Regions from separate parts of the Delftia sp. S65 genome, predicted to be linked through region 3. Evidence: predicted binding sites of a transcription regulator. Region 3 holds the regulator's gene; each other region holds the start of a gene.

Region 1 (7,255 bases), on a different contig from region 3:
CGTAGCTGATCACGGGCAGGATGGGGCCGAAGATCTCCTCCTGCATGAGCTGCATCTGGCTGGTGGCATTGAAGACCAGGGCCGGCGCCATCTGGCGCTCCACGGCATCGCCCCAGGCCATGTCGGCGCTCTCCTGGCCGGCTCCGCCATCCTCCATCCACTCGACATGCGCCCCCATGCCCTGAGCCTGGCGCAGCATCTGCCGCAGGCGCGCCAGGTGGCGCTTGGTGAGGATGGCCGCATAGTCCGGATTGCCGGCAAAGCGCGGGAACAGCCGCCGTGCCGCGGTGCGGAAGGCCTCGGCAAACTCCGCCTCCTGCCCGCGCGGCAGCAGCACGTAGTCGGGGGCGATGCAGGTCTGGCCCGCATTGACGAGCTTGCCATGCGCGATCTTGAGCGCGGCCTCCTTCAGGTCGCAGTCGGTGGAGATGATGCAGGGCGACTTGCCACCGAGCTCCAGCGTCGTCGGCGTCAGGTGCGCCGCCGCCGCCTGCGCCACGCGCCGGCCCACGGCAGTCGAGCCGGTGAACAGCAGATGGTCGAAGTGCAGGCCCGAGAACTGCGTGGCAATGCTCACATCGCCTTCGATGACGGCGAATTCCTCGGGCGCGAAAAACTGCCCCACCAGCGCCGCCAGCTGGGCCGAGGTGTGCGGCGTGAGTTCGCTGGGCTTGAGCATGACGCGGTTGCCCGCCGCCAGGGCCGTGATGGCCGGCCCCAGCGCCAGCTGCACCGGATAGTTCCACGGGGAAATCACCCCCACAACGCCCAGCGGCTGGCGCTCTATCCAGCCCCGGCCGGGCATGAGCATCAGCGGCGTTCGCACCCGCTGGCGCCCCGACCAGCGCGCCAGATGGCGCAGCGTGTGCTTGAGCAGGTTGCGCAGCACGAACAGCTCCACCATCTCGGTCAGCCGTGGCGAGCGCATGCCGAAGTCGGCCTGCACGGCGGCAGCCAGCACGGGGCCGTGCTCGTCCAGCAGCTTTTGCATGCGCAGCAGGCGTTCGCGGCGTACCAGCAGGGGCACGTCCACCTGCGCCCGGCTGGCCTGGTACTGAAGGTCGAAGACGCGGTGGAGATCCAGCTGGGTCATAGGCTCAATGGTAAGAAGACACTTGCATGCGCCGCATTCCAAGGATGCGTCGCGGCACATGTTGGCATGCAGCGGCAGGAAAAAAAAGGGAGCCTTGCACGGGCTCCCGAGGGTTTCAGACTATACGGGCCGCCAGACGCGGCTTGGGCACGAAGATGCGCAGGCCGCGTAAAGGCTGCAGCAAGACGCTTCAGGGCTCGCGCACTTCACGGGGCTGAACGTCGGTCACCTCGCCCGCACCCGGCAGTACGCCGGCACCGGCGCGGCGGCCACCGCCCTCGGCAGCGCCATAGGCGCGCTGCGGACGCTGTGCCATCCACTCGGAGCCGGAGCGGTACACGGTCTGCCAGCCCGCCCGCGGGCTCATGCGCATGGCCCAGGGCATCACCGGCTGGCCGGTGAGCCTGGCCCACAGCGCCCTCACGGCCCAGACCAGGGCCAGCAGCGCCGCGGCGGTCAGCAGGCTGACAAAGAAGACCAGGCCCACAAGCATCAGCAGGATGCGAACGGCCCAGCGGGTCAGGGTGGCGACAAAATCGTTCAAAGCAAAGCCTTTCTTGGCTGGCCCGGTGCGTCAGGCGGGGTCTGCCGCATCGAACCGGAATACGCCCGGCTCCAGTACCGGGTCCACATGTACCGCAATCGTGCTCTTGGGCGGGAAGCGCCCTTCGAGCAGCAGTTTCGACAGCGGATTCTCGATCCGCTGCTGTATCGCGCGCTTGAGCGGCCGGGCCCCGAAAACGGGATCGAAGCCCACCTTGGCCAGTTCGGCCAGTGCCTGGTCGGACACCTGCAGCGCAAGGTCCATTTTCTCCAAACGACGCTCCAGCAGCTTGAGCTGAATCCTTGCGATCGACTCGATATTCTTCGCGTCGAGCGCGTGGAAGACCACGGTTTCGTCGATGCGGTTGAGGAATTCGGGTCGGAAATGGTTCTTGAGTTCCCCCCAGACCGCATCTTTCACATCATCGTAATCCTCGCCGACCATGGCCTGGATCAGCAAAGAGCCTATGTTGCTCGTCATCACGATGACCGTGTTCTTGAAGTCCACGGTGCGGCCCTGGCCATCGGTCAGGCGGCCATCGTCCAGTACCTGCAGCAGCACGTTGAACACGTCGGGATGGGCCTTTTCCACCTCGTCGAGCAGCAGCACGCTGTAGGGCTTGCGGCGCACGGCCTCGGTCAGGTAGCCGCCTTCCTCGTAGCCCACGTAGCCGGGCGGCGCGCCGATCAGGCGGGCCACGGAATGCTTTTCCATGAACTCGCTCATGTCGATGCGCACCAGATGGTCCTCGCTGTCGAACAGGAAGCCGGCCAGCGCCTTGCACAGCTCGGTCTTACCCACGCCCGTGGGGCCCAGGAACAGGAAGGAGCCCGTGGGCCGGTTGGGATCGGACAGGCCCGAGCGCGAGCGGCGAATGGCATTGGCCACGGCCGAGATGGCCTCGTCCTGGCCGACGACGCGGTCATGCAGCCGGTCTTCCATGCGCAGCAGCTTGTCCTTCTCGCCCTGCATCATCTTGGCCACGGGAATGCCCGTGGCACGGCTGACCACTTCGGCAATTTCCTCGGCGCCGACATGGGTGCGCAGCAGCCTGTGGGCGGGCGCGCCGCCCTGCCCCTGCTCGTTGGCCTGGGCTTCGTTGAGCTGCTTTTCCAGCGAGGGCAGCTTGCCGTACTGCAGCTCGGCCACCTTGTTGAAGTCGCCCTTGCGCTTGAGCTCCTCGATCTGGATGCGGATCTGGTCGATCTCCTTGCGGATCTGCTCGGAGCCCTGGGCGCTGGCCTTCTCGCTCTTCCAGACCTCTTCCAGGTCGGCGTACTCGCGCTCCAGGCTGCCGAGTTCCTCCTCGATCAGCTGCAGGCGCTTTTGCGAGGCCTCGTCCTTTTCCTTCTTCATGGCCTCGCGCTCGATCTTGAGCTGGATCATGCGGCGCTCGAGCTTGTCCATGACCTCGGGCTTGGAATCGATCTCGATCTTGATCTTGGCCGCCGCCTCGTCGATCAGGTCGATGGCCTTGTCGGGCAGGAAGCGGTCGGTGATGTAGCGATGGCTCAACTCGGCCGCAGCCACGATGGCCGGGTCGGTGATGTCCACGCCATGGTGGGCCTCGTAGCGCACCTGCAGACCACGCAGGATGGCGATGGTGTCCTCCACGGAAGGCTCTTCGACCAGCACCTTCTGGAAGCGCCGCTCCAGCGCCGCATCCTTTTCGATGTACTTGCGGTATTCATCGAGCGTGGTCGCGCCGATGCAGTGCAGCTCGCCGCGCGCCAGGGCCGGCTTGAGCATGTTGCCCGCGTCCATGGCGCCATCGGCCTTGCCGGCACCGACCATGGTGTGGATCTCGTCGATGAACAGGATGATGCGGCCCTCTTCCTGGGCCACTTCCTTGAGCACGGACTTCAGGCGTTCCTCGAAGTCGCCACGGTATTTGGCGCCGGCCAGCAGGCCCGCCATGTCCAGCGACAGCACGCGCTTGTTCTTGAGGCTTTCGGGCACCTCGCCGGCCACGATGCGCTGGGCCAGGCCCTCGACAATGGCGGTCTTGCCCACGCCAGGCTCGCCGATCAGCACGGGGTTGTTCTTGCTGCGGCGCTGCAGCACCTGGATGGAGCGGCGGATTTCGTCGTCGCGGCCGATCACCGGATCGAGCTTGCCGATGCGCGCGCGCTCGGTCAGGTCCATGGTGTATTTCTTGAGGGCCTCGCGCTGGCCTTCGCCTTCGGCGCTGTCCATGGTCTGGCCGCCGCGCACGGCGTTGATGGCCGACTCCAGGCTGGAGCGCGTCACGCCGCTTTCCTTGAGCAGTTGGCCTGCGCGCGTGGAAGAGCCGCTGCTGTCGGTCAGCGCCAGCAGGAACAGCTCGCTGGCAATGAACTGGTCGCCGCGCTTGAGGGCTTCCTTCTCGGTCGCCTGCAGCAGCCGGCCCAGCTCGGAGCCGACCTGCACCTGGTCCTGGTGCTGCACGCGCGGCAGATCGGCCAGGGCCTTCTCGGCCGCGGCCTGCAGCTGGCCCACGTTGGCGCCGGCGCGCTGCAAGAGCGAGCGCGGACCATCGTCCTGGCGCAGCAGCGCCACGAGCAGGTGCAGGGGTTCGATATTGGATTGGTCACCGCCCAGGGCCAGCGTTTGCGCGTCGGCCAGGGCTTCCTGGAACTTGGTTGTCAGTTTGTCGATTCGCATGGTGTTTCTTTTCGCTCCTGAAACAGGGTCATTGCGATTTATCTGATACCGGCAGGGCAAATTTCAAGCCATGCCCGGCCCGCAAGGACAGACGCTTGCGCCAGATCAAGGCCGGCGAGGCCGGCCATCCTTCTCAAGCATTGCGCTGAAAGATCGAGAACTGCGTAGGCGTAACGCCCAAATGCGCCCGGAAGCTGCGCACCAGGTGGCTGGCGCTGGAAAAGCCGCAATCCAGCGCCAGCTCGGCCAGCGGCGGCACGTTGCGCGCAGACAGGGCACGCCGTGCCCGGGCCAGGCGCTGCTGCAGCACCCATTCGTGCACCGTGCAGCCCATGCTCTGGCGGAACATGCGTGCGAAATGGAATTCGGAGAGGCAGGCCTGTCTCGCCAGTGCCGGCAGCGACACGGCCTTGGAGTCATGCAGATGCGCCTCGACATGGGCCAGCACCCTGCGCCGCATGGCCGCAGAAAGCCCGCCCAGCGGCCGCTGCAGCGCCTGCAGCTGGCGCGGCGTGGCGGACTGCAGCACCAGCCGATCCACCAGTTGCTGACCAATGGCATCGGCCGCCAGTTGCTGCTGCGGGTCCTGCCAGTCCAGCTGCATCAGCGCACGGGCACCAGCGTGGAAGGCCTGATCATCCCCGTAGATCTGCGCACGCAAGGTGCGCGAGCGGGGCTCGGCATCCAGCATGCGGACCACGCGCCCCGCCCAGGCCAGGTCGGACACATACAGGTGCAGGAACTGCACGGGCGAGCGCACCAGCCAGTGCGATTCGTCCTCTGGCGTGAAGATGCAGATGCGCCCCGGCGCCCCCATGGCCTCGGGCCGCGCCTTGAGCTGCGAGCCCTCGCCCCCGGCCAGGTAGACCGACAGCGTGTGGTGACCGGGCTGGCAGTAGCGCACCTCGTCGTCCACATTGGCCCAGACGGCCAGCTCCACCCCTTCGCTCAGGCGCACGCGCCGCTGCAGCCGGGCCTTGGAGCGTGACAGCACCTGGCACAGGTGGCTGGAGGGCAGCTCGGGCAGCGGCGTGGGCGTCATGGCAGCGATTGTGGTCCCGCAGCCATACCGACGCATGGCGCCAGGCCATCAAACCGCAGGAATCTGCCATGCCCGCCCAGCCTGCGGCGCGATCATCACCGGCCATGACTGCCACCCTCTATGCCCTGGTCGTGCTGATCTGGGGTTCGACCTGGATCGCCCTGAAGCTGCAGCTGGGCGCCGTGCCCGTGGAGCTGTCCATTGCCTACCGCTTTGCGCTGGCCGCCGTGCTGATGTTCGCCTGGCTGGCGTGGTCGCGGCAGCTGCGCGTGCCCCGCGGCCCGGCGCTGCCGCGCGTGCTGGCGCAAGGCCTGTGCCTGTTCAGCTTCAACTTCGTGTGCTTCATGCATGCCAGCGAGACGCTGGCCAGCGGCCTGGCCGCCGTGGTGTTCTCCAGCGCCAATCTCTGGAACGCGCTGCTGGCGCGCATCATCCATGGCCGCAGGCTGGCGCCCCATGTGCTGGCCGGCAGCCTCTTCGGCCTTGCAGGCCTGGTGGCGCTGTTCTGGCCCGAGCTGCGCGCAGGCCGGCATGCCAGCCTGCCTGGCCTGGCCTGGGCGGTGCTGGGCACGCTGTGCTTTTCCTGCGGGAACATGCTGTCTGCCTCGCTGCAGTCCATGGGCTGGCGGCCCGCACAGACCAATGCCTGGGGCATGCTGGCCGGCACGCTGCTGCTGACCGGCTATGCGCTGGTGGCAGGCCTGCCCTGGCGCTTCGATGCCAGCTGGACCTATGTGGGCTCCTGGCTGTACCTGGCCATTCCAGGCTCGGTGATTGCGTTCACGGCCTACCTGACCCTGGTGGGCCGGCTGGGCCCGGAGAAGGCGGCCTATGCGACGGTGCTGTTCCCCATTGTTGCGCTCAGCATCTCGGCCCTGTTCGAGGGTTATGTGTGGACGCCGCTGGCCGTTGGCGGGCTGCTGCTGGTGATGTTCGGAAACCTGCTGGTGTTCCGCCCGCCGCAATGGTTGCGGGGCGCCGCGCTCAAGGCCTGAAGGCCCGCCACCTCACTGGCGCCAGCGCGCCAGCGCCTCTTCGTCGCTGACGCGCGCATCCACCCAGCGCGCGCCCTCGGGCGTTTGCTCCTTCTTCCAGAAAGGCGCCAGCGACTTGAGGTAGTCCATGATGTATTCGCAGGCCTGAAAAGCCATGCCCCGGTGCGAGGCGGTGACGGCCACGAGCACGATCTGGTCCAGGGGCTGCAGCAGACCGATGCGGTGGATGACGCGCGCGCCATGGATGCCGAAGCGCTGGACCGCCTCGTCGATGATGGCCTCGATCGATTTCTCGGTCATGCCCGGGTAGTGCTCCAGCTCCATGCTGGCCACGGCGGCGCCCTCGTTGCGGTCACGCACCGTGCCGATGAAGCTGCAGACCGCGCCCACTCGCGCGTCGCCGCCGCGCAGGGCGGCGAGTTCGGCCGATACGTCGAAATCCTCGGTCTGGATGGATACACGGGCTGCTTGCATGCCCGCATTGTCGCAGGGCGGCGGCGCACCAGGGCGCACCAGGGACTGGCGAACGCGGTAGCATTGCCCTCCCCCGCCGCCGGCCTTTTGCTGCAGCGGGCCATGCATGGCCACACTCACGATCACTACCCCCGAATACACGCTCTACCCGTCGCCGCGCAACGAGCAGCGCGTGGTCTACGAGCATCAGCTGTTCGTGTCCCATCCCTACACCATCATCCATCTGCCCGACTACAACTTTCGCGGCAAGGCCACGCTGTTCGCAGCCCACCGCCTGGCCGACGGCAAGATGGGCCAGCTCGTGAGCTGCGAGCTGGCCGAGGACCTTGCACGCTTCGAGCGCCTGTTCGAACCCGATTGAGGCGCGCCATGGACGAGACCAGCCAGATACAGCCGCCGCCGAGCTTTGCCGCCCTGTATGCCGACCGGCACGGCCGGCTCAAGGCATCGATTGCAGACGTGGT
Region 2 (7,255 bases), on a different contig from region 3:
TCCCGTCATCATGCTGTCCGCGCGGGCCGGCCAGGAGGCCCAGGTCGAAGGCCTGCGCGCGGGCGCGGACGACTACCTGGTCAAGCCCTTTTCGGCGCGCGAACTGCTGGCGCGCATCGCATCGCTGCTGCAGCTGGTGCGTGTGCGCGAACAGGTCCACGTCGCCGTGCAGGCCAACGAGAAAAAGCTGCGCGCCATCATCGACCAGATGCCTGCGGGCGTGGGCGTCTCCGACATGAGCGGCACCATGGTATTGAGCAATGCGCTCATGGACCGCTTCGTGCCGCGCGCCATTCCTTCCACCCTGGCGGACCGCATGCCGCGCTGGAAGGGATGGGATGACAAGGGCCAGCCCATTGCCCCCGAGAACTGGCCCGGCAAGCGCGCGCTGCGCGGCGAAGTGGTCATGCCCGGGCTGGAGATGCTGCACACCGACGACGATGGCCGCGAATGGTGGATGCGCGTCAGCTGCGCGCCGCTGCGCGATGACGACGGCCAGCTCATAGGCACCTGCTCCGTCATCCAGGACATCACCGAACTCAAACAGGCCGAGTACCACCTCAAGGAAGCCGACCGACGCAAGGACGAGTTCCTGGCCACGCTGGCGCATGAGCTGCGCAATCCACTGGCGCCCATCAGCCACGGCCTGCAAATCCTCAAGCGCACCGCCAGCGGGGACGACAGCGTGCGCCACAGCCACGAGATGCTGGAGCGCCAGGTCAACCACATGATCCGCATGGTGGACGACTTGCTGGAGGTCTCGCGCATCACCACCGGCAAGGTCCAGTTGCGCAAGGAACTGGTGGACCTGAACGATGTGCTGCAAGGCGTGGTGGCGGCCAGCGGCGCGGTCATGGAGGCAGGCGGCCACCAGTTGCGCCTGGAACTGCCCGCCGCGCCCGTGTCGCTGCTGGCCGACCCGATGCGGCTGGCGCAGATGGTCTCCAACCTGCTCAACAATGCCGCCAAGTACTCGCACTCCGGCGGCCACATCGTTCTGTCCGCCTGGACCGATGGCGCGCAGGCCGTGGTCTCGGTACGCGACAACGGCATCGGCATCCCGCCCGCCCTGCTGGGCAAGGTGTTCGATCTGTTCATGCAGGCGGACCGCAACGGCCGCCGTGGGCAGGGCGGCCTGGGCATCGGGCTGACCCTGGTGCGCAGCCTGGTCGAGATGCATGGCGGCAGCGTGCAGGCGCTCAGCGAAGGCAAGGGCCAGGGCAGCGAATTCAGGCTGCACCTGCCCCTGCCCACCCAGGCGCAGCCCCTGGCGGGACAGGCACCGCATGCCCAGCCCGAGGATGCAACGGCCTTCGGCCGCATCCTGGTGGTCGATGACAACATCGACGCCGCCGACACCCTGGCCATGCTGCTCAGGCTGCTGGGCGCCGAAGTCGAGATTGCCCGCGACGGCCCCGGCGCCCTGGCCATGCACGCGGCGTTCAGGCCCGAAGTGGTGCTGCTAGACATCGGCCTGCCCGGCATGGACGGCCTGGAGGTCGCCCGCCGCATCCGTGCAGAGCACGGCCGCGACCAGGTCGTGCTGATCGCGCTCACGGGCTGGGGGCAGGAGGAGGACCTGAGACGATCGCGGGAAGCCGGCATGGACCACCACCTGGTCAAACCCGTGAGCTTCGACACGCTCGAGCGTCTGCTGGCGGGCCTGCGCCCCCTGCCGTGAGGACTGCTTTTTTCGCGCGAGAATTCGGGCTGCCCGATCCAGCTGCCCCAGACGCCACCGAGACCGATGACCGCCCTGCCCGCTTCCTCCGCCCCCAACCTTCCTCCCATCAACGCCGAGCGCCTGTGGCGCCGCGTAGAGACCCTGTCCACCTTCACCCTGCCCGACGTACCGTGGACCCGCCGCGCCTTCTCCCCTGAATTCGACCAGGCCCGTGCCTGGCTGCGCGGGCAGTTCGAGGCAGCGGGCATGCAGGTCCATCTGGATGAAGGCGGCAACCTGGTGGGCCGCCTGCCGGCTGCCCCAGGCCCGGTGCAACGCGCCCCCATCTCCACCGGATCGCACTGCGACACCGTGATGATGGGCGGGCGCTTCGACGGCATCATCGGCGTGCTGGCCGGCATCGAGGTCGCGCACTGCCTGCACGAAAACGGCATCGCCCTGCAGCACCCGTTCGAGGTGATCGACTTCCTGTCCGAAGAACCCAGCGACTACGGCATCTCCTGCATAGGCAGCCGCGCGCTGTCGGGCAAGCTGGACGCCGCCATGCTGGCCGCCCGCAACCCGCAAGGCGAAACCCTGGCCGAAGGCATGCGCCGCATCGGCGCGCGGCCCGAGGCACTGGACCGCCCGCTGCGCAGCGCCGGCGGCACGGCCGCCTTTGTGGAACTGCACATAGAGCAGGGCCCGGTGCTGGAGCAGCGCGGCCTGCCCATCGGCGTGGTGACGAACATCGTGGGCATACGCCGCGTGAGCTTCACCGTGCGCGGCCAGGCCGACCACGCAGGCACCACGCCCATGGACATCCGCCAGGACGCGCTGGTGGGCGCGGCGCGCATCATCGATGCGGCCAACCGCAAGGCCGCTGCGCTCAGCGGCCAACCCCACTATGTGGTGGCCACCGTGGGCCGGCTCTCGCTCACGCCCAATGCCTCCAACGCCGTGCCCGGCCTGGTCGAGATGATGATGGAAGTGCGCAGCGACCACGCCCGCGTGCTGGAGCGCTTCCCCGAGGAACTGCTGGCCGAAGTCCTGCCCGGCCTGGCCGCCTTGCGCGTGCGTGCCGAGATGGCCGACGTGAGCCGCTCCCAGCCCACGGACTGCGCTGGCCTGGTCATGCAGGGCGTGGAGCAGGCCTGCACAAACCTGGGCTACGCCCACATGCGCATGCCCAGCGGCGCCGGCCATGACGCCGTCTACATGGCGCCCACCGGACCCATGGGCATGATCTTCATCCCCTGCCTCAACGGCCGCAGCCACGCACCCGAGGAGTGGATAGAACCCGCCCAGCTGCTGGACGGCACGCGCGTGCTGTACGAGACGGTGCGCGTGCTGGACAGGCAGTTGGCGCAGGCCTGAGCGCCTGGCCTGCGGCCAGGGACCAAGGCGGCATAAAATAGCCCGCTTCCCTCTGGAGCAGGCACAAGCTGCTCCTTGGTGGAAGCCCCTGTGGCACAGATTGCGGAAATCCGCCCAAATAGCGGGTTTCCCAATGCAAGATGGCGGAACCACCCTCCCCGATCATCGACAACCCACCGCATGGGCGGCCCGGCACTGCCGGTCCGCTGCGTGAGGGTTGCACCGCCCCATCAGACCCTGGAGTTTCTTCTTTCATGTTCCGCCAACTGATCACCTGCACCGCCGTGGCCGCCGCCATGGGCCTGAGCTTTTCCGCAGCCGCCCAAGGTGCGGCTGCCGACTATCCGAACAAGCCCGTGCGCATGATCGTGCCCTTCCCGCCCGGCGGCGGCACCGACATCCTCGCGCGCGTGGTGTCCAACAAGCTCACCGAAGTCAGCAAGTGGACCGTGGTGCCCGACAACCGCGCGGGCGCAGGCGGCACCATCGGCATCACCGAGGCCGCCAAGGCAGCGCCCACGGGCTACGACATGGTCATGGGCCAGAAGGACAACGTGGTCCTGGGCCCCTACCTCTACAAGAACCTGCCCTGGAACCCCGTCAAGGACCTGGTGCCCGTGGCCCACGTGGCCTACACGCCCATCGTGATCGCCACCAGCGTGAACTCGCCCTACAAGACCCTGGCCGACATCGTGGCCGCTGCCAAGCAGCACCCGGGCAAGGTGACCTACGGCTCGCCGGGCAATGGCACCAGCATCCACATCTCGGGCGTGCTGCTGGAGAAGGCGGCAGGCATCCAGCTGGTGCACGTGCCCTACAAGGGCTCCAACCCGGCCCTGATGGACGCGCTGGCCGGCAACGTGGACCTGCTGGTGTCCTCCGTGCCCTCGGCCATCGGCCAGATCAAGGCCGGCAAGCTGCGCGCCATAGCCGTGACCTCGGCCAAGCGCTCGTCCTCGCTGCCCGACACGCCCACGCTGGCCGAATCGGGCCTCAAGGGCTTTGACGTGAGCACCTGGTACGGCCTGTTCATGCCCAAGGGCACGCCCACGGCCGTCGTGACCAAGGTCAACGCCGAAGTGAACAAGCTGCTGGCCATGCCCGAAGTGCGTGACGCCATCCAGACCCAGGGCGCCGAACCCCAGTCCATGAGCGTGGCCGACTTCGACAAGATGTTCCAGGCCGACTTCAAGCAGTCCAAGCAGATCGTCGAGTCCTCGGGCGCCAAGATCGAGTGACATGCCTGCGGTGCCAGGGCTGCATGCCCGGCACCGCCTGCAACGGCCAACGCCGCATTTCATTGATGCAGATCAGCCTGATCTGCATCAAGGAGCTATGTGACAGTCCCGTGAATACTTCTCTGGAAATCACCGAATTCCTGGAGAACGTCATGGCATTGCTGGTCTGGGTCCCCGAGCTGGACACCGGGATTGCAGAAATCGACCGGCAGCACCGCCGCATCGTCGATTACATCAACAAGCTCTACGAGCTGCGCTCGTCGCCCGACCGCGAGGCCCTGGGCGATGTCATCGGCGAGATGATCGACTACACCGTCTCGCACTTCGTGTTCGAGGAAAGCCTGATCGAGAGCGCCGGCTACATGTTCGCCGGCCCGCACAAGAAGGTGCACGAGCTGTTCACTCGCCGCGTGATCGAGATGCAGACCCGCTTCGATGCGGGCGAGGACGTGGCCGCCGAGCTGCACGGCATGCTCTCGCGCTGGCTGTTCAACCACATCCGCAACGAAGACACCGGCTACGTGGACTCGGCCAAGGCCTATCTGCGCATGGCGCGCGAGTCCAGTCCTGCCGCCGAGAAGGAAAGGCTCAAGAACGAAGTGCTGCAGGAGCTGGAACTGCAGCGCAAGAAAAAGGGCTGGCTGGCACGGCTGCTCAATCGCTGATCACCCTCTCCCCCTGCAGCGCACCAACAAAAACGGCTCCCGAGGGAGCCGTTGACGTTTCACCCGGCAAAGGGCCGAGCGGCCCGGTGATTACTCGCGCACCACCAGCACCGGCACGCGCACGGCGCCCAGCACGCGCTGGGTCACGCTGCCCAGCATCAGCTTTTCCAGGCCACGGCGGCCTTGCGAGCCCATGATGATCAGGTCGGCGCCCGTGCTCTCGAGCACGCGCACGATGCCTTCGTGCACCGCATGGCCTTCGCCCACCACGGTGGTGGCGGTGATGCCGGCCTCGTCGGTAATCTTCTTGACGGCGTCCAGCGTGGTGTTGGCCTCGGCCGTGGCCGCGCTCAGGTACTGCGACTGGCCGTAGGCGAAGTCGGCGCCCACGCCCGTGAACGGATAGGGGTCCACCACGTAGACCGCCGTCAGCGTGCTGCCAAAGGCCTTGGCCAGCTCCACGCCCTTGTGAACCGCCAGCATCGAGCTGTTGGAGCCGTCCACGGGAACCAGGATGTGCTTGAACATGCGTTTTCTCCTTTGTGCTTGGCCGCCGTCAACAATCGGGGGCGGCCGGGTCGATGAACCAAAGTGTGCGCCCATCATGCGCCAGCATCTTGAGCTGCATCAATCCTTGCGGCGACGCGTCAGCTCCGAGCCCTGGAAACCCTGGCGGCGATAGGTCAGCACCAGGGTATCGCGCACGCCGCCCGGCTGCTCGGGCTGGATGGGCGTGGTCTCGTGGATCATGCGGGCATCGTCCAGCAGCATCACCGACCAGGGCTCGGTCAGCGTGAAGCGCTGGCCGCTGGGACCCGTGGCCTCGAAGATGCGCGTCTCGCCGCCCTTCACGCCCTCGCGCCCGACCAGGATCACGGCCACCAGGTCCACGCCGTCGCGGTGCGCGCCTTCGGGCGTGGGCCGGCCAATGCCGTCCGTGGTGTCGATGCGGAACTGGTGGGACTCGATGAACCAGCGCTCGTGCTGCACATCATTGTCCTGGGCACAGAACACCTGGTCGGACAGGCCGGCCAGCGCCAGCAGCAGCCGGCTCCAGGTGGCGCTTTGCGCCGTGGCGTCGCGCATGGGATCGAACATGCGCAGCATGCCGCCATGCAGGGCGTTGTATTCCACCGGCTGCCAGTGCGCGCGGTGCTCCACCTGCTGCAGCCCGTCCTGCCCGGCGATGAAGCAGGAATGGCGGCGGCGCCGGTAGCGCCCGCCGTCCTTCAGAAAGGCATCGGGCGGCAGCTGGGCCCAGTCGGCATCGAGCGCATGCAGCTCGGTCAATGACACGCCTGCCCAGGCCGCGAATTCATCGGGGCGCAGCACCGCATAGCCTGCGTCGCGCAGCGACTGCGCTGCATTCTGGGGGGCGATATAGGGAGGGGGAAACGTGATGTGCGCCATAACCCGACAAGCTTACTCCTCGCCCGCACCCGTCCGGGCGAGGCGGGCTGCAAATTTGCGCGATGCTGTGGCGACAGGCGCGCATCAATGCGGGCGCTGCCCCCGGCGCCGCGCTACCCCCGCTGCCCCTCGCCATTGCCCTGGGCTCACACCAGCGGCAACCCCACATAGTTCTCCGCCAGCGAGGTCGAGCCTGCACGGGAGTTGACGATGTAGTCCAGCTCAGCCTCCTGCACCTTGGTGTCGAAGCCGCCCGCATCGGGGAAGCGGTGCATGAGCGAGGTCATCCACCACGAAAAACGCTCGGCCTTCCAGACGCGGCGCAGGCATTGCTCGGAGTAGCCGTCGATGCCTTCGGGCGCCTTGTCGCGGTAGTACTGCGCGAACGCGCTGGACAGGTAGCCCACGTCCGAGGCGGCCAGGTTCAGGCCCTTGGCGCCCGTGGGCGGCACGATGTGGGCCGCGTCACCGGCAAGGAACAGGCGGCCGAAGCGCATGGGCTCGGTCACGAAGCTGCGCAGCGGGGCAATGCTCTTTTCCAGCGAGGGGCCGGTCACCAGGCGCTCGCGTGCCTCGGGGTCCAGGCGCAGGCGCAGTTCGTTCCAGAAGGCTTCGTCGCTCCAGTCCTCGACCTTTTCGGTCAGCGGCACCTGCAGGTAGTAGCGGCTGCGCGTGGCGCTGCGCTGGCTGCACAGTGCGAAGCCGCGCTCGGTCTGGGCGTAGATCAGTTCGTGCGAGACGGGCGGCGTGTCCGACAGCAGGCCCAGCCAGCCGAAGGGGTAGACCTTCTCGAAGGTGCGCACCTTGTCCTGGGGCACGCTGGCGCGGCAGATGCCGTGAAAGCCGTCGCAGCCGGCGATGAAGTCGCATTGCAGCTCATGGACCTGGCCGTCCTTTTCGTA
Region 3 (7,255 bases):
ACCATGGCATGGCGCCCGTCGGTCAGCTCCACCACCGAGCCCGGGGGGAACACACCCATCATGCGGATGAAGCCATTGAGCACGGGCGCGGCGAACTTGTCGCGCAGCCGACTGAACAGCATGGACAGGGCCTCGTGCGGCGTATGCGGCGTCTGTGCATCGCCAGGATTGCACAGGCGATCGTAGCTGTTGACCAGGGCCAGGATCTGGCCCGTGAGTTCCATGTCTTCGGCCACCAGGCTCAGCGGGAACCCCGTGCCGTCGGCCCATTCATGGTGCTGGGCGATGGCCGTGGTGACCTGGGCCGACAGGCCCATGCGCATGGCAATGGCCACGGATTCGCCCACATGGCGCTCGTAGCGCTCGCGCAGGGCGTCGGGCACGGAAGGCTCCAGGGCCAGGCCGTGCATGCCTTCGACACCGGCCACGGGCTTGCCCGCGTCATGCAGCAGCGCCGCCAGGCCCAGGTCGCGCAGCAGCGATTCCTGCAGGCCCAGGGCCCGGCCCAGCAGCAGGCTGAGCACGGTCACGTTGACGGCATGCACGCTCTGGCTGCTGCCCACGCCATCGGACAGCAGGTGAATGGCCACGTCCTGCGGGCCCGCCAGTTCGGCCAGGCAGCCATCGACCAGGGCCTCGGTGGGCATGCGCGCCTGCTCGGGCGCGCTGGCAATGGTGGTCTCTATGGCCACATAGCCGCGCTCCACCTTCTGAAAGCGCGCATTGCAATCCTCCAGCCGGCCGCGCCAGTCGGGCACGGACAGCAGCAGCGGTGCTGGAGCAGGTTCGGTGGGTGCAGGCTCGGGGGCCACCACGACGGGCGGCAGCTCCTGCGGCGGCGGGGTGCGCACCTCGGCGGGCCAGGTGTCGCTTTTGTGCGGGACACAGCGCACCACCTCCAGGCCCAGGGATTTCAGGGTCTGGATCTGTGCGCTGGAGGTGATCTTGAAGCTGCTGACCGGAAAGGGATGGTTCAGCCACCCAACATCGAGCTGGACAAACATGCCCGGACGGAGGTCTCGGATATCGATGAGGACGGAATGGTTCACGCGCGGCAACGGCCCCGAGGCTGAAGGAATCGGCAATATGTAAGCCGATGATTCGGGCATTATCTCCAGTTCTGAGGGCCTCGCAGCCAATCCGCGACCCCAGGTGCCAAGTCTGGCCTCAGCTGTTGCTCAACGGCACCAGAGGCTGGGCTTGTAGATCAGGTCCATCCACAGCGCCCAGACGGCCACGCCCACCAGCATCAGGCCGGCCAGGCGCGTGCCCCATTCGGCGCGCAGGCCGTTCAGGCGCTGCCGGCCCAGCCGCCACAGCCAGGGGCCGGCCACCAGCCACAGGCCGCTGCCCACGCCAAAGGCCGCCATGGCCAGCGCGCCCTGCAGCGGGCCGCCGCTGAGCGCGGCGACCAGCACGGCCGAATACAGCAGTCCGCAAGGCATGAGCGCCCAGGCATAGCCTGCCGCCAGCGTGCCGCCCGGCGCCGACACCCAGGGCTGCACGCGCCGCCAGGCGGCGCGGCCGGCTGACTCCAGCCAGGCGGGCTGGCGGGCCTGCACCATCATGGCCAGGCCCCAGGCCATCACGGCGACATGGGTCAGCATCCAGAACGGCTGCAGCGCCGTGGTCTGGCTGGTGAGCCAGGACAGGCTCTCCATGGCCAGGGCCGAGGCAGCGCCCAGGCTGGCATAACCGGCCAGACGGCCGCCGTGGAACAGCGCCGTGCGCAGCCACAGTCGGCTTTGCAATCCATGCACGGCCACCACCTGCGAGCCGCCGCCCTGCCCCGCCCCGCCCGTGACCACGCCGCAGGGCGCAGCGCACATGGCAAGGCAATGGGGCCCGCCGACGAGCCCCATGATCAAAGCGGTCCAGAGCAGCGACAACAGCATGGGGCCTAGATGATCCTCGAAAACCGCGCCCGGTTCTTGTCCGCCTGCAGATATCGGTCAAACAGCATGGCCACGCCGCGCACGAAGTACCAGCCCATGGGAGTGACCTGGAAGCCCTCGTCGCTGATCTGCACCAGGCCCTTGGCCTGCAGGTCCTCCAGGGCCGCCATCTCGGGCGCGAAGTACTCGCGAAAGCCCAGCAGCCAGGCCTGCTCCATGGGCTCGAACAGCACGGCGCCCTGGCACATGATGGCCATGATGACGGCGCGGCGCACCAGGTCGTCGCGCGACAGCGCCAGGCCCCGCACCACGGGCAGGTGGCTGGCGTCGATGGCGTCGTAGTACTCCTCCAGCGTCTTGGCGTTCTGGCTGTAGCTGGCACCCACCTTGCCGATGGCCGAAACGCCCAGCGCAATCAGGTCGCAGTCGGGCTGGGTGCTGTAGCCCTGGAAGTTGCGGTGCAGCCGGCCCTGGCGCTTGGCCACGGCCAGCGAGTCCTCCGGCAGGGCGAAGTGGTCCATGCCCACATAGACATAGCCACCGTCCATGAACGCGGCGATGGAACGCGACAGCATGGCCAGCTTGTCGGCCCCCTGGGGCAGATCCTCGGCCGCAATGCGCCGCTGCGGCTTGAAGCGCTCGGGCAGGTGGGCATAGGCATAGAGCGCGATGCGGTCGGGCCGCAGCGCGTTGACCTGGGCCAGCGTGCGCTCGAAGGATTCGGGCGTCTGCTTGGGCAGGCCGTAGATCAGGTCCACGTTGATGGAGGCAAAGCCCAGCTGCCGCGCGGCCGCCACCAGCTCGAACACCTGCTCGGCCGGCTGCACGCGGTGCACGGCGATCTGCACCTGCTCGTCGAAGTCCTGCACGCCGAAGCTCAGGCGATTGAAGCCCAGCTCCTTGAGCACGGCCAGGCGCTCGACGCTGACGGTGCGCGGATCGACCTCGATGGAGTACTCGCCACCCGGCTCCAGCTTGAAATGCTCGCGCAACAGGCCCATCAGCGTGCGCAGCTCGTCGTCGGAGAAGAAGGTGGGCGTGCCGCCGCCCAGGTGCAGCTGGCTGACGGTCTGGCCCTTGCCGCAATGGGCCGTGTGCAAGGCCATCTCGCGCGCCAGGTAGTCCAGGTAGACGGCGGCGCGATCGTGGTGGCGCGTCACGATCTTGTTGCAGGCGCAGTAATAGCAAAGCGACTCGCAAAAGGGCACGTGCACATACAGCGACAAAGGCATGGCACGCGCTGCGGTACTCGATTTGCGTTGTTGCAGCGCCAGGATATAGTCCTCTGCACCAAAGGCCTCGACAAAGCGGTCGGCGGTAGGGAACGAGGTGTATCGGGGCCCCGGTACGTCAAAGCGACGCAGCAGCTCTGGGGTGACAGCGGTCATGGGTTTTTTCCTCTAATACCTCGACTGTGCCGCAGCACATCGGTCATGTCCTTGACTCATATCAAGAGTTGTTTGAGGGACTGCTGCGACAATTTGATCCAACTCATCGCAATCCACGAGGTCACCGCCGGCACGCTGTGTGCCGCTGATGTTTATCACTCCATGAACCTTCAGACCATCAAAGCCTCCTGCTCCAACTGCAACCTGCGCGAACTGTGCATGCCCATGGGCCTGGATGCCGAGCAGATGCAGCGCATCGACGACATCGTGGCCACGCGCCGCAAGGTCAAGCGCGGAGGCCTGCTGTTTCGCAACGGCGAGACATTCACCTCGCTGTACGCCATCCGCACCGGCTTCTTCAAGACCTGCGTGGCCACCGAGGACGGACGCGACCAGGTCACAGGCTTTCAGATGGCCGGCGAGATCATCGGCCTGGACGGCATCGTCAACGACCACCACACCTGCGATGCCGTCGCGCTGGAAGACGCCGAAGTCTGCGTCATGCCCTTCGACAAGCTGGAAGACCTGTCGCGCGAGGTCACGGCCCTGCAAAACCATGTGCACAAGGTCATGAGCCGCGAGATCGTGCGCGAGCACGGCGTGATGCTGCTGCTGGGCAGCATGCGCGCCGAAGAGCGCCTGGCCGCCTTCGTGCTCAACCTCGTGCAGCGCCTGCATGCACGGGGCTTTTCCAAGTCCGAACTGGTGCTGCGCATGACGCGCGAGGAAATCGGCAGCTACCTGGGCCTGAAGCTGGAGACGGTGAGCCGCACCTTCTCCAAGTTCGCGGACGACAACATCATCGAGGTGCGCCAGCGCCATCTGCGCATCCTGGACACGGAGGCGCTCAAGCGCATCGTCAACAGCCAGCAGTGCCAGTGAGGCTGCAAGGGCGGCAAGCATTCATCCGCCAATGAACAAGGCCCGCGACAGCGGGCCTTGTTCATTGCGGCGGGCTCTCGCTCAGTCCCGCCCCAGCCCCTGCATGGCCAGGTCCGGGTCGGGCTCGGAGACCACGCCGTCATTGAGATCGCGGGCCGAGCAGCCCAGCATGGTGGTCATCAGGCTGGAGAGCATGGTCACGCCCCAGAAGGCGAAGAAGGCCAGCGTGTAGATGCCCTGGCGCGACCAGCCCAGGTCGCCGAGCCAATGCAGCTCCAGCGGGTCCACAAAGGCAAAAACCAGCATCTCCATCACGGCGGCTGCCAGAAAGGCAGGCCAGGCAATCCACATCCAGCGTTGGGCCAACATCAGCGATCTCCTTGTGCTGTCGAGGGGTCGCCTTCATTGTGCGCCGCGCCAACGCATGGCGCCAAGCCCCGCAGCGCCCTGCACGCCTGTAGGAAACCCTCACCCGTCGCGCATGCCGGAGATGCGATCCGCCATGCAAAAAGGCCGCGACTGCGGCCTCTTGCAGGGGTGCACGGCGATCAGCGGTCCGTGGGGTGATCGTGCGCGGGCGTAGCCGCATGGTTGCGGCCGGTGACGGCGGGCGCCATGCTCTTGGGCACTTCGCGCACGCCATCGGCACGCTCGTTGATCGTGATGCCGTTGCGGTAGTAGTCGGGGTCGATCACGGGATCGGCGCCATTGATGGCGATGATGGCCGTGATCACGGCAGCGACCACCACGGCCGCCGGGCCGGCCACCACCAGCCAGACATGGCCGAACCTCCACCAGGGCTTGCCGGCGTCGGGGTGCGAGGGAGCCTGCGCGGGCGCGGAAACTGCGGGACTGGAAGACATGGGAAACCTCTTTCTTTCAGGCGGCAGGCGCGGACCGTGCCGCGCCTGCCAGGAACATCACCGGGGCACCAGGAAGACGGCCTTTTCGGACGCGCGTCCCGCGCCTGAATGCACGGCATCGATATCGAAGAATACGGTGTGCGAGCCCGGCTCGGCCGAACCGTAGGGAATCTGCAGTCGCGCCGCAATGCCGCGCGTCTCGGCCGGGCCGACCTCGACTTCCTGCTCGGACGCCAGCTCCAGCCCATCGAGGCCATGGGCGCTGATGCGGTAGCGCTGGGCCTGCTCGGTGGCATTCATGATCTGCAGGCGGTAGACATTCTCCAGCTTGCCGCCCGCCACGATGCGCGACAGCGAGGCGCGGTCGCGGATCACGTCCACCTTGACCGACTGGCGCAACGCCAGGCTCACGATCATGGCCACGCTCAAGCCGATCAGCACGGCCGAGTAGATCAGCACGCGCGGACGGAAGATGCGGCGCAACACCTGGGCACGCCGCCACAGGCCGGCCATGGCGTTCTGCGTGGTCAGGCGGATCAGGCCGCGCGGGTACTCCATCTTGTCCATGATGGAATTGCAGGCGTCTATGCACAGGCCGCAGCCAATGCATTCGTATTGCAGGCCGTTGCGGATGTCGATGCCCACGGGGCAGACCTGCACGCACATCTTGCAGTCGATGCAGTCGCCCAGGCCCTGGGCCTTGTAGTCCACCTTCTTGGTGCGCGGTGCACGCGGCTCGCCCCGGCCCGTGTCGTAGCTGACGATCATGGTGTCCCGGTCGAACATGGCGCTCTGAAAGCGCGCATAGGGGCACATGTACTTGCAGACCTGCTCGCGCATGTAGCCCGCGTTGCCATAGGTGGCAAAGCTGTAGAACAGCACCCAGAACATCTGCCAGCTGCCCTGCAGCGCCAGCAGCTCGCCGCCCAGCTCGCGGATGGGCACGAAGTAGCCCACGAAGGTGAAGCCGGTCCACAGCGCAATGGCGATCCACAGCAACTGCTTGAGCGACTTCTTCCAGGCCTTCTCGAAGGTCCAGCCGTTCTTGTCCAGCCGCATGCGCGCGCTGCGGTCGCCTTCGACCTTGCGCTCCACCCACATGAAGATCTCGGTGTAGACCGTCTGCGGGCACGAGAAGCCGCACCACAGGCGCCCGGCCACGGCCGTGAACAGGAACAATGCCAGCGCCGAGATGATCAGCAGGCCCGCCAGGTAGATGAAGTCCTGCGGGTACAGCACCAGCCCGAAGAGATAGAAGCGCCGCGTTCCGAGGTCGAACAGCACCATCTGGCGCTGGCCCCACTCCAGCCAGGGCAGGCCGTAGAAAACCAGTTGGGTAAGAAACACCAGGGCCCATCGCCAGCGTGCGAAGACACCGCTGATGGAGCGCGGGTAGACCTTCTTTTCCGACTCGAACATCGACACCAGCTCGCCCGGATCAGGCGTGGCCGGCGTGATCGGAATGACTTTGCGGGGAGGCTTCCCGGTGTCATCCCCGCTCTCGGGCTTCATGGTGGGTTCCTTTGTTTTTTTGAAATATCTGAAAACTCAAAACGCAAAAAGGCGGCGCCGCAGCGCCGCCCCCGTGCTTACTGACGGACTGCGCCGTCTTTGTGCGACATGCCCCAGACATAGGAAGCAAGCACCGCGATCTGCGCCTCGGTCAGCTTGTCCTTCTGGGCAGGCATCTCGTTGTGCTTGCCGTTGTTGATCATGGCCGTGATGGCGGCCTCGCCCCAGCCGTGCAGCCAGATGTCATCGGTCAGGTTGGGTGCGCCCAGGGCCTGGTTGCCCTTGCCGTCCATGCCGTGGCAGGCAGCGCAGGCCGTGAACTTGGACTTGCCCAGCGAGGCCTTGAGCGAGTCGTGCGGGCTGCCCGACAGGCTCAGCACATAGTGCGAGAGGTTGCGCACATCGTCGGGCGTGCCGACGGCAGCGGCCATGGGCGGCATGATGCCGATGCGGCCGCCCGTGATGGTTTCCCTGATCTTCTCGGGCGTGCCGCCATGCAGCCAGTCGCCATCGGTCAGGTTGGGGAAGCTCTTGCCGCCGCGTGCGTCCGAGCCGTGGCACTGTGCGCAGTTGTTCATGAACAGGCGCTCGCCGATGGCCATGGCCTGGGGGTCCTTGGCCATGTCTTCGGTGCTCATGCTCGTGAACTTGGCGTACAGCGGCTCCAGGTCCGCGCGGGCCTTGGCCATCTCGTTTTCATAGGCGCCCAGCTGCG

The links. Region 3 encodes FNR, which switches genes on or off when oxygen is low (the NO sensors DNR and NnrR bind a similar motif). Its sites were predicted from a motif close to TTGATNNNNATCAA; they were not measured.
Region 1: clpB (ATP-dependent chaperone ClpB) is a predicted target of FNR. The motif match lies at 4,376-4,389, and genes of this name have one in related genera.
Region 2: IAE24_RS29210 (bacteriohemerythrin) is a predicted target of FNR. The motif match lies at 4,341-4,354, and genes of this name have one in related genera.

Annotation. Positions count from the first base shown of each region.
Region 1 covers NZ_JACVUR010000001.1:304,742-311,996, forward strand. The annotation lists gene IAE24_RS01285 (coniferyl aldehyde dehydrogenase) at 1-1,153, opposite strand, end outside; gene IAE24_RS01290 (hypothetical protein) at 1,284-1,637, opposite strand; gene clpB (ATP-dependent chaperone ClpB) at 1,668-4,280, opposite strand; gene IAE24_RS01300 (AraC family transcriptional regulator) at 4,414-5,322, opposite strand; gene IAE24_RS01305 (DMT family transporter) at 5,391-6,317, shown strand; gene IAE24_RS01310 (molybdenum cofactor biosynthesis protein MoaE) at 6,330-6,791, opposite strand; gene IAE24_RS01315 (hypothetical protein) at 6,898-7,152, shown strand; gene IAE24_RS01320 (hypothetical protein) at 7,161-7,255, shown strand, end outside.
Region 2 covers NZ_JACVUR010000072.1:10,573-17,827, forward strand. The annotation lists gene IAE24_RS29195 (ATP-binding protein) at 1-1,681, shown strand, start outside; gene IAE24_RS29200 (Zn-dependent hydrolase) at 1,748-3,040, shown strand; gene IAE24_RS29205 (Bug family tripartite tricarboxylate transporter substrate binding protein) at 3,295-4,278, shown strand; gene IAE24_RS29210 (bacteriohemerythrin) at 4,389-4,943, shown strand; gene IAE24_RS29215 (universal stress protein) at 5,034-5,471, opposite strand; gene IAE24_RS29220 (2OG-Fe dioxygenase family protein) at 5,571-6,353, opposite strand; gene pobA (4-hydroxybenzoate 3-monooxygenase) at 6,500-7,255, opposite strand, start outside.
Region 3 covers NZ_JACVUR010000012.1:109,609-116,863, forward strand. The annotation lists gene IAE24_RS13110 (HD-GYP domain-containing protein) at 1-1,109, opposite strand, end outside; gene IAE24_RS13115 (sulfite exporter TauE/SafE family protein) at 1,179-1,895, opposite strand; gene hemN (oxygen-independent coproporphyrinogen III oxidase) at 1,901-3,283, opposite strand; gene fnr (fumarate/nitrate reduction transcriptional regulator Fnr) at 3,446-4,165, shown strand; gene IAE24_RS13130 (hypothetical protein) at 4,247-4,534, opposite strand; gene IAE24_RS13135 (FixH family protein) at 4,714-5,028, opposite strand; gene ccoG (cytochrome c oxidase accessory protein CcoG) at 5,086-6,540, opposite strand; gene ccoP (cytochrome-c oxidase, cbb3-type subunit III) at 6,618-7,255, opposite strand, start outside.